3 regions of the Mesorhizobium sp. C264A genome follow, and region 2 is predicted to be linked to each of the others. Evidence: predicted binding sites of a transcription regulator. Region 2 holds the regulator's gene; each other region holds the start of a gene.

Region 1 (3,276 bases), 1.6 Mb from region 2:
CGCGGCCTTCGCAGAGGAGGCCCGGCGGCACATCGCGGCCATCGGCCAGCGCCAGCTTCGCCTGGATCGGCAGGCCGGCAAGGGCGCGGCGCATGGCTTCCAGGCTGGCCTTGAGGATATTGCTGCCGTCAATGCCTTCGGCGCTGACCGAGGCCATCGACACGCCGAGCGCTGACCCCAGGATTTTCAGGAACAGCGCCTCGCGCTGCAAATGGTTGAGCCGTTTGGAATCGTCTAGCCCGTCGGGAATGTTGGCGGGATCGAGGATCACCGCCGCCGCCACCACCGGCCCGGCCAGCGGACCGCGGCCGGCCTCGTCCATGCCTGCCACCGGCCACAGGCCTTCAGCCATCGCCTTCGTCTCGAAGGAGAAGTCGGGCTTTTCGACGATTTCTAAAAGAAGCGGAGAATCGGAACGCGCGCGAGCCATGTTGCGGCGAGGTTCGCATCGGCTCCGATTCTCCGCAAGTCCCTCCAGGGTCGAGTGGGGCAAGACCGGGAGGGCACCGTCTGCAGGCCGGGGGACAGGCCGGACGGGATTCTTGGGTCGCCTGCCAACCACGAGGGCAGGGCAGGCGCTACTCTCAGAGCAGCATCAGCTGCTCGGTCGCCTTGGCGGCGGCGACAAACTGGTCGGTTCGGAGGGTGCGCCGCTCGGCGTTGAGGCCGAGCCGCTTGGCCGTGATCTCGAAGCGCCGGCCGATCTGCCAGGCATAGGGGCCGGCGCCTTTCATCCGCTTGCCCCATTCCGAATCATAGTCCTTGCCGTCGCGCATCGAACGGATCAGCGACATCACGTGCCGGTAGCGGTCGGGATAATGGCGCAGCAGCCAGTCCTTGAAGATCGGCGCCACCTCGAGCGGCAGGCGCAGGATGACATAGCCGGCCTCGCGGGCGCCTGCGGCGCGTGCCGAATCGAGGATGCGCTCCATCTCCTGGTCGGTCAGGCCGGGAATGATCGGCGCCACCATGACAGAGGCCGGGATGCCGGCATCGGAAAGCTGCCGGATCGCCTCAAGCCGCTTGGTCGGCGTCGACGCGCGTGGCTCCATGGTGCGCGCCAGCATGCGGTCCATCGTCGTCACCGACAGCGCCACCTTGGCCAAGCCCCGTTCGGCCATGCGCGACAAGATGTCGATGTCGCGCGTCACCAGATGGGATTTGGTGACGATGCCGACCGGATGGCCGCGCGCCTCCAGCACTTCGAGGATCTCGCGCATGATCCGGTATTGTTTCTCGATCGGCTGGTAGGGATCGGTGTTGGTGCCGATCGCGATGGTGCGCGGCTGATAGCCATCCTTCGACAGTTCCTTGTCGAGCAGCCGCGCCGCATCCGGCTTGGCAAACAGCTTCGCTTCGAAATCCAGCCCCGGCGACAGGCCCATGAAGGAATGCGTCGGCCGGGCGAAACAATAGACGCAGCCATGCTCGCAGCCGCGATAGGGGTTGATCGAGCGGTCGAAGGAAATGTCGGGCGATTCGTTGCGGGTGATGATGGTGCGCGGCTTCTCGACCTGCACTTCGGTCTTGAACGGCGGCAATTCCTCCAGCGAATTCCAGCCGTCGTCGAACACATGCCGGCTGACCGGCTCGAACCGGCCGGACGGGTTGATGCCCGCGGAACGGCCGCGGTTGCGATCCGGACGGACGCGCATGCCGCTCTGTTCGATCATCGCATTGGCCATCTCGGCTCGCCCTGCTCCGAAAGCAGCAATGTCCGCACGCACGATATGTTCCATTTTGGCCCTTTCCCAAGGACTGTCGGCTGGCTGTCGAATCGCTCTGTTCATGAAAATAATCCTATTTCGCTGATGAGAACAAAGCAAGAACTTTTTCGTTGGGCCATGCAAAACTGGCGCTGCGCCGGGCTTTCCGCTATTCGGCTAAAAATGCTCAGCGTTCTCATCGAAACCCGGGATGACGAAGAAGGCCTTGCCCGCACGCTCGCCTCGTTGATCGGCGGCGCGGTCGAGGGCGTGGTGCGCGATGTCATCGTCTGCGACACCGGCTCGACCGACCAGACGCATCGGGTTGCCGATCATGCCGGCTGCCACTTCGTGGCCGGCGGCATTGCCGCGGGAATCAGGCAGGCGAAGGGTGACTGGCTGCTGTTTCTGGAACCCGGCGCAAGGCTGGCGGAGGGCTGGATCGACGACGTTGTCGCTCACACGGCGCGGCAAACCATGCCGGCGCGCTTTTGCCGTGCGCGCGGCAGCCGCACGCCGTTCCTGTCACGGGTGTTTTCGGGCAACCGGGCGCTGGCCGAAGGGCTGGTCATCAGCAAGCGCCAGGCCGCTGCCCTGTCGAAGAACGCGCACAGCGCCGAAGCCCTTGCGCGCGGTCTCGCCACCAGGCGGCTCGACGCCGAAATCTGGCTGGCGCCGAAGAAGTGATGTTTCTTCCTTTTCCCCGTTCACGGGGAGAAGGTGCCCGAAGGGCGGATGAGGGGCAGCGTCGGCGTCTCATCCGCATTGGCACGGTCGCAGCACCATCCCTCTTTTTCGCCGCAAAAAGCTATTGTGCATTGCACAAAAGCTGACGCGGGATTAGCATTCCGTTGATGCGGGATATCGGGGTTTGGGTAGTGCCGGAGCGGTAAGCAAGCGCCGCGTCGTCGTTGCTGCCGTTCATATCTGAGGACCCCGATGAACCTTTCGTCCCCTGACAAATCCGGCGCCCCCAGTCTGGAAGCCATTGCCCGCAACGGCAGCCTGCTCCGCCGCATTGCGGTGCGTATCCCGACCTATCTGTCCGACCTGCGCGAAAATCCCGCATGGCTGCCGATGTTCGTGCTTGCCCGCACCATGCCGGCGCGCAAGCTGCACTGGCTTGGCGCCAAAGCCGCGCGCCCCGCGCAGAGTGCCGGAGCGACGATGTTCAGGGGCGTCGACCTCAAGTCGATCGTCGCGGCGCTGCGCACCGATGGCCTGTTCTCCGGACTGGTCCTTCCGCAGGCAATCCACGAAGAGATCGCCAGCTTTGCTCAGAGCACGCCGTGCTTCGGCAATTTCGACCGCCGGCTCGAATTCATGCCCGGAGAACACGCAGAAGCCGAGAAGCGGTTCGGCCGCTCTTTGCTCAGCGGCCACTATTTCGAGCGCATCCTCGGCTGCAAGGCGGCACTCGCCATCCAGAACGACCCGCTGCTGCTCGACATCGCCCAGCACTATCTGGGCGGGCAGGCAAAGCTGATCACCACGCGTGTCTGGTGGAGCTTTCCGACCGGCGAGGCTTCCGACGCCGACAAGAACCTTGCCTCGCTCGGCAAATATCATT
Region 2 (3,276 bases):
CCATGGACAAACGCGCGCGGCGGAGCCTGCCGCCCAAACATGCCGGCGATCTTGAGTGGTCGCCCTTGAACTGTCAAACATTATATATAATTCACCCATTGAAAGGCTTTGATATATAATGATCCGCCGAGCGTTTATATCTGATGGATCACGATGCTGGATGACGAGCAGACCTCGAAGACGGAAGCGGCCTATCGCCTGCTCAGGCGCGATATTCTTGCGACCCGGCTGGCGCCTGCCGCGCCGTTGAAGCTGAGCACGCTGCGCAACACCTACGGCATCGGCTGGACGCCGTTGCGCGAGGCGCTGTCGCGGCTGGAGGCGGAACGGCTTGTGACCGCCATCAGCAACCGCGGGTTTGCGGTCGCTCCCGTCTCTCGGGCGGAGCTCGAGGATTTGGCGCGTGCGCGGCTGGTGGTCGAACTGCCCCTGCTGGTGGAATCGATCGAGGAGGGCGACCGTGAGTGGGAAGACGCGGTCGTTGCCGCCCACTATCGTCTCTCACGGTGCGGGTCTGTTCTCGACGATCCATCGGATGATGCGGTCGACGCGTGGTACGAAAAACACGATGCCTTCCATGCGGCGCTGCTCAGTGCCGCGACATCCAGCTGGCTGCTGCGCTTCAATGCGACGATTTCCGACCAATTGCATCGCCATCACCGCTTTCTGGGTCTGGCCCCGACGCTGCGCGCCGCCGCCGGCCGCACGGATGGCCACCGGAAGGCCGTGGCGGCCCTGCGCGACGCCGTGGCGATCGAACACCATACCGCCCTGATGGAAGCGGCCCTCGATCGCGACGTCGAACGTGCGAAAACTCTGATGACCGCTCACATCGGCTACACGCTGCAGGTCTATGCCCAGAGTGAACCCGGCGCGGATGCTGCGCAGCCCCATCCGAAAAGGAAGCGGCGATCGTAGCCGACGACGCAGGGCACTTTGTCTTCGTTTCACCCCGTTGCCGGCCAACGACTACGAGCGCCGCTCGCGGTGCCGAACGTCACGCTGAACAAAACGTCAACACATTCATTAAACTTTAAAAGGTTGCGGAACACAACTGGAACAGATAGTGTTTGTTCTGGGTTTGTTTTTTCTGATTCTGGTTTCAGAACCCCTGGGGGCCGCGATGCTGACGCGCAAACAACATGAGCTTCTGATGTTCATCCATGAACGCCTGAAGGAGAGCGGAATCCCGCCGTCCTTCGATGAGATGAAGGAAGCGCTTGACCTCGCCTCCAAGTCCGGCATCCACCGCCTGATCACGGCGCTTGAGGAGCGCGGTTTCATTCGCCGGCTGCCGAACCGGGCGCGCGCGCTGGAAGTGCTGCGGCTGCCCGACTCGATCGCACCAGGCCTCAATGCGGCGAGGAAGTTTTCGCCGAGCGTCATTCAGGGCAGTCTTGGTCAAACCGGCCAAGGGCAAGGCGGCCAGGGACAAGGCGCGATGGGCCAAGGCGGTATCGGCCGCCAGATCAAGCCGGGCTCGCCGTCGCGTTCGATGTCGGCCGGCAATGACGACGCCGTTTCGGCGGTGTCGATCCCGGTGATGGGACGCATTGCTGCCGGTGTGCCGATCGACGCCATCCAGCATCAGACCCATTCGATCTCGGTGCCGCCTGACATGATCATGGGCGGTGAACACTACGCGCTCGAGGTCAAGGGCGATTCGATGATCGAGGCCGGCATTTTCGATGGCGACACGGTCATCATCCGCAATGCCGACACAGCCAGCCCCGGCGAGATCGTGGTGGCGTTGGTCGACGATGAGGAAGCGACCCTGAAACGCTTCCGCCGCAAGGGCGCCTCGATCGCCCTGGAAGCCGCCAACCCGGCCTACGAGACCCGCATTTTTGGACCGGACAGGGTGAAGGTGCAGGGCAAGCTTGTCGGATTGATCCGGCGCTACTGAGCCGGCTTGGGTTTGTACTTTTCACGCTGGTTGTAAGGCGGCAGGCCGCGCGCTTCGCGGGAGAAGCGGCGCTGCTCGTGCCAGGGGCGATACGGCTTGTCGACGGCGAAGCGGATGGTTGGCGCTGCAGCTGCCGATTGCGGATCGAAGAAGACGGCGGCGCTGCCGTCGCGGGCCAGCTGTTTCTTCGTCACGACCAGCACCAGCGGGTCGCGGCACGGATTGTAGGCCGTGGCGTCATCGATGACGATCAGGCTAGCGAAGGCACAGGCCGGCCGCGCCGTCTTGCGGTCTTTGGCAAGGGCTACAATGGCTCCGGAAGGGTGTCGGGCGATACAGAGATCGCCCATGCAATAGAAGGGCGACCCGGGCGGCAGATCGAGCGGATCGAGATCGAACCGCGTATCTGTTGCCTCGAAAATCTCGGGCGGGATAATGGTTTCGGCCCGCAGCGCCCGTTTCCAATTGTCCGTGGTGAATTCGTTGGAGCGTTCGCGGTTGAGGGCGAGTTCGCCGCCACCTATCGGCATGGCCACCAGATGTGCGTCCTCGGATATGAGCACGTCGGGCGTAAGCACCTGCGGCACCGTCAACAGGCCGGCCAGCGCGAAAGGCACGGCCGCCAGCCTGAGCCAGGTGGTGGCCATGGTGGCGATGACGAGGGCGACCGCCACCAACAGCACCGAGCGGATGGAGATCAGCCCGACGGCGTCGACCGGCGAGCGCTCGGAAATCCAGGCCGATATAGCGATCATCGCCATCAGACCCTTGCCCATCACATAGAGGAACGGCCCGTCGGCGCCGAACGGCATCGCCAGTGCGCTGAGCACGGCAAAGGGCATGACGATCAACGAAACAATCGGCATCACGGCCAGATTGGCGATCAGGCTGAGCGGCGACACACGCTGAAAATGCCAGATGGCGAACAGCAAGGTTGCACTGCCGGCGATGATCGAGGTCATGGCGAGGCCGCCCATGGCCAGCGCGAATTTTCGCGACAGGAAGCCGACGAAGGAGCGCTTTGCCAGCGGCGTTCTCACCTTGTCGGCGCGGTAATCGGCCCAGCCGGCATAGGCGCCGACAAGGGCGGCGGTGGCGGCAAACGACATCTGGAAGCTGGGACCGACCACCTCGTGCGGCGACACCAGGATGACGGCGATGGCGGAGATCGCCAGATTGCGCATGGTGAGTGCGGCGCGATCAAACAGCACGGCGACAAGCATGACCGCCAGCATGATGAAGCTGCGCTCGGCGGCAACCACGACGCCTGAAATAACGAGATAGGCGGCGATGGAGACGAGTGCTGCCACTGCTGCATATTTCTTGACTGGGCGGCGCGAAGAGAAATCGGGAAACAGCGCAAAGGCGCC
Region 3 (3,276 bases), 240 kb from region 2:
GGCGATCGTCGCCGGCACCGCGCCATTGTCCAGGATTATCTTTTCGACATTGGCGGCCATGGCGCCATTGTCGGGGTAAGGCATGCCATGGGTGATGATGGTGCTTTCCAGCGCCACGACGGGGCGGCCAGCGGCGAGCGCCTCGGCCACGGGCGCGTGGAGGTCGATGAAGGGGCGGGCGCTTTGCGGTGTCATGATGGTCTCCGATCCGGAGATCCGCGCGTCCGCTTGGACGTCGCGCTCCGGCAATGGCAATTGGCCGCCCTCATGCCATTTCCTGCGCGTCGGGCACAAGAGCCAGTGCCTCGGTGAAGGTCGCAATCGTGAAGGCCGGAACCGCGTCGGCGCTTTCAATGGCCAGCGTGGCGGCGGCAACGCCCTCGCGCAATGCCTGGCGCAGGGGCAGGCCGCGCAGCAGGGCAGCGATGGTGGCGCCGGCCAGCGCGTCGCCGGCGCCGGTGACGTCGGCGACTTTTCTCGGCGCCGGCGGCAGGATAGAGAAGGCGCCGGCTTCGTCGAATCCCAGCACCGGGCCGTCGCCCGCCGTCACCACGCCACTGGTGAGGCCGCTGCAGCGCAGTCCGTCGACGGTCTCGCGCTCGGTGGCATTGGCATCGACGCCGGCCAGCACCATGGCCTCGCGCCGGTTCATGAAGACCTGCGCGAGTTCCTTCAGCACCGGTATCAGCCGCACCACCTTGGCCGGCGAAATGGCGATGGCGAACACCGGCTTGCCGGCGGCGAGCCCCACCAGCCGCTCCAGCGCCGTTGATGGCAGATTGGCGTCGCAGAGCACCGCATCGGCCTCGGCGACCACCTCGCGCACCTTGGAGCGGCGGATCTGCTTGGGGAACGCCAAATCGTAGAGCGCCATATCGGCAAAGCCGGTGATCAGCTCGCCGTCGCGATCGATCAGCGCCGTGTAGCTCGGCGTGGTGCGGTCGAGGAACACCGCCGACAGATCGGCAATGCCGGCCTCAGTGATGGCGCGCGCAACCGTCTCGGCCGAGGCATCGCCGCCGCGCACCGACAAAAGCGAGGCCGAGACGCCGCGCCGCACGAGGCTGCGCAGCGCGTTGAAGACGCCGCCGCCGACATCCTCGCGCATCGTGCCGGGGTTGGACGCCGCCGGCACGTAAGCACCGGACACCTGACCGCGCCGGTCGATATGGGCGCCGCCCACCGCCAGTATTTTTGCTGATTTCACCATGTAGGCGATATGACCTTTGTTATTCGAACCAGACAAGCGCTAGGCTGTGCGACGGAGCTTCGCAAGCAAGCCAGCGATTCGGGCGGAGCCAAACCGCCGGAGCGCCTGGCCCAATGGTGGATACATCCGGAAACGAAACCATGAGACAAAAAAAGAACAAATCCGGATAAAGATTGCTTTTCAGATATTTGACCCCTCTTGCCAAACGAGAACAAAAAAGGTACAAATAGGGCAGGGATTACGGATTGTCCGGCCTTCATTGACGACCAAGGGGTGATGTATCATGGCTCAGAATACTTTGCGGCTTGTAGAGGACAAAGCGGTGGACAAATCAAAGGCTCTGGACGCGGCGCTGTCGCAAATCGAGCGCGCCTTCGGCAAGGGCTCGATCATGCGGCTGGGCGCCAACGAGCAGGTCGTCGAGATTGAAACCGTGCCGACCGGATCGCTTGGCCTCGACATCGCGCTTGGCGTCGGTGGCCTGCCGCGCGGCCGCATTGTCGAGATCTACGGGCCGGAAAGCTCGGGCAAGACGACACTGGCGCTGCACACAGTTGCCGAAGCCCAGAAGAAGGGCGGTATCTGCGCCTTCGTCGATGCCGAGCATGCGCTCGACCCGGTCTATGCCCGCAAGCTCGGCGTCGATCTGGAAAACCTCTTGATCTCGCAGCCGGACACCGGCGAGCAGGCACTGGAAATCTGCGACACGCTGGTGCGTTCCGGCGCCATCGACGTTCTGGTGGTCGATTCGGTGGCCGCCCTGACGCCGCGCGCTGAAATCGAGGGCGAGATGGGCGATTCGCTGCCCGGTCTCCAGGCTCGTCTGATGAGCCAGGCGCTGCGCAAGCTGACCGCCTCGATCTCGCGCTCCAACACCATGGTCATCTTCATCAACCAGATCCGCATGAAGATCGGCGTCATGTTCGGTTCGCCGGAAACCACGACCGGCGGCAACGCGCTGAAATTCTACGCTTCGGTGCGCCTCGACATCCGCCGCATCGGCTCGGTCAAGGACCGCGACGAGGTCGTCGGCAACCAGACCCGGGTCAAGGTGGTCAAGAACAAGCTGGCGCCGCCCTTCAAGGTGGTCGAGTTCGACATCATGTATGGCGAGGGCGTCTCCAAGACCGGCGAACTGGTCGATCTCGGCGTCAAGGCCGGCGTGGTCGAGAAGTCCGGCGCCTGGTTCTCCTACAATTCGCAGCGTCTCGGCCAAGGTCGCGAAAACGCCAAACTGTTCCTGCGCGACAATCCCGACACGGCGCGTGAGATCGAACTTGCGCTGCGGCAGAATGCCGGGCTGATCGCCGAGAAATTTCTTGAAAATGGTGGCCCCGAGCGCGGCGAAAGCGACGACGGCTTCGAGGAAGAATCCGGCGCCATGTAGGGCACGGCCAGAGTTCGGCCATAAATCCAGTCTATTATCCGATGCTTAAGTAACCGAGTTCTTTAGTATTGCGTTTCAAACCGCCGGCCTTCGCGCCGGCGGTTTTCGTTTTTGGGCAGCGTGAAGCCGGCTTGGCAGTTGCCGGATTGGCCCAATTCCGTGTTTCTGGACAGGGTGGGGCGTGCCCGCTAAAAGGCCAAGTCAATCTTCTAAAAAGCAGAGACCAGTGTCCGCCGGCCGTGCCGGCGGTTTTCGCGAAAAGGCAGCACTCATGAGTGGCGTGAACGAGATCCGGTCGACATTCCTCGACTATTTCCGCAAGGAGGGCCACGAGGTCGTGGCCTCGAGCCCGCTGGTGCCGCGCAACGACCCGACGCTGATGTTCACCAATGCCGGCATGGTGCAGTTCAAGAACGTCTTCACCGGCCTGGAGAAGCGGTCCTATTCGCGCGCCACCACTGCGCAGAAAAGCGTGCGCGCCGGCGGCAAGCACAACGACCTCGACAATGTCGGCTACACCGCGCGCCATCTGACCTTCTTCGAAATGCTCGGCAATTTCTCCTTCGGCGACTATTTCAAGGAGCGCGCCATCGAACTGGCCTGGAACCTGATCACCAAGGAGTTCGGGCTGAACAAGGACAAGCTGCTGGTCACCGTCTATCACACCGATGACGAGGCG

The links. The regulator LexA, encoded in region 2, represses DNA repair genes until DNA is damaged. The targets are predictions, from matches to a motif close to TGTTCNNNNTGTGTTCNG.
Region 1: the regulator LexA is predicted to act here: its motif matches at 1,814-1,831, upstream of NKL04_RS16710 (PA0069 family radical SAM protein).
Region 3: the regulator LexA is predicted to act here: its motif matches at 1,418-1,435, upstream of recA (recombinase RecA).

The regions. Positions count from the first base shown of each region.
Region 1 is NZ_JAMYVY010000001.1:3,377,294-3,380,569, reverse strand. Features, by position in the region: gene rnhB (ribonuclease HII) at 1-430, opposite strand, end outside; gene NKL04_RS16710 (PA0069 family radical SAM protein) at 585-1,739, opposite strand; gene NKL04_RS16705 (glycosyltransferase) at 1,890-2,393, shown strand; gene NKL04_RS16700 (hypothetical protein) at 2,646-3,276, shown strand, end outside.
Region 2 is NZ_JAMYVY010000001.1:1,815,977-1,819,252, forward strand. Features, by position in the region: gene NKL04_RS08910 (GntR family transcriptional regulator) at 154-918, shown strand; gene lexA (transcriptional repressor LexA) at 1,124-1,906, shown strand; gene NKL04_RS08920 (ComEC/Rec2 family competence protein) at 1,900-3,276, opposite strand, start outside.
Region 3 is NZ_JAMYVY010000001.1:2,055,450-2,058,725, reverse strand. Features, by position in the region: gene NKL04_RS10195 (pseudouridine-5'-phosphate glycosidase) at 1-195, opposite strand, end outside; gene NKL04_RS10190 (carbohydrate kinase family protein) at 266-1,210, opposite strand; gene recA (recombinase RecA) at 1,494-2,597, shown strand; gene alaS (alanine--tRNA ligase) at 2,869-3,276, shown strand, end outside.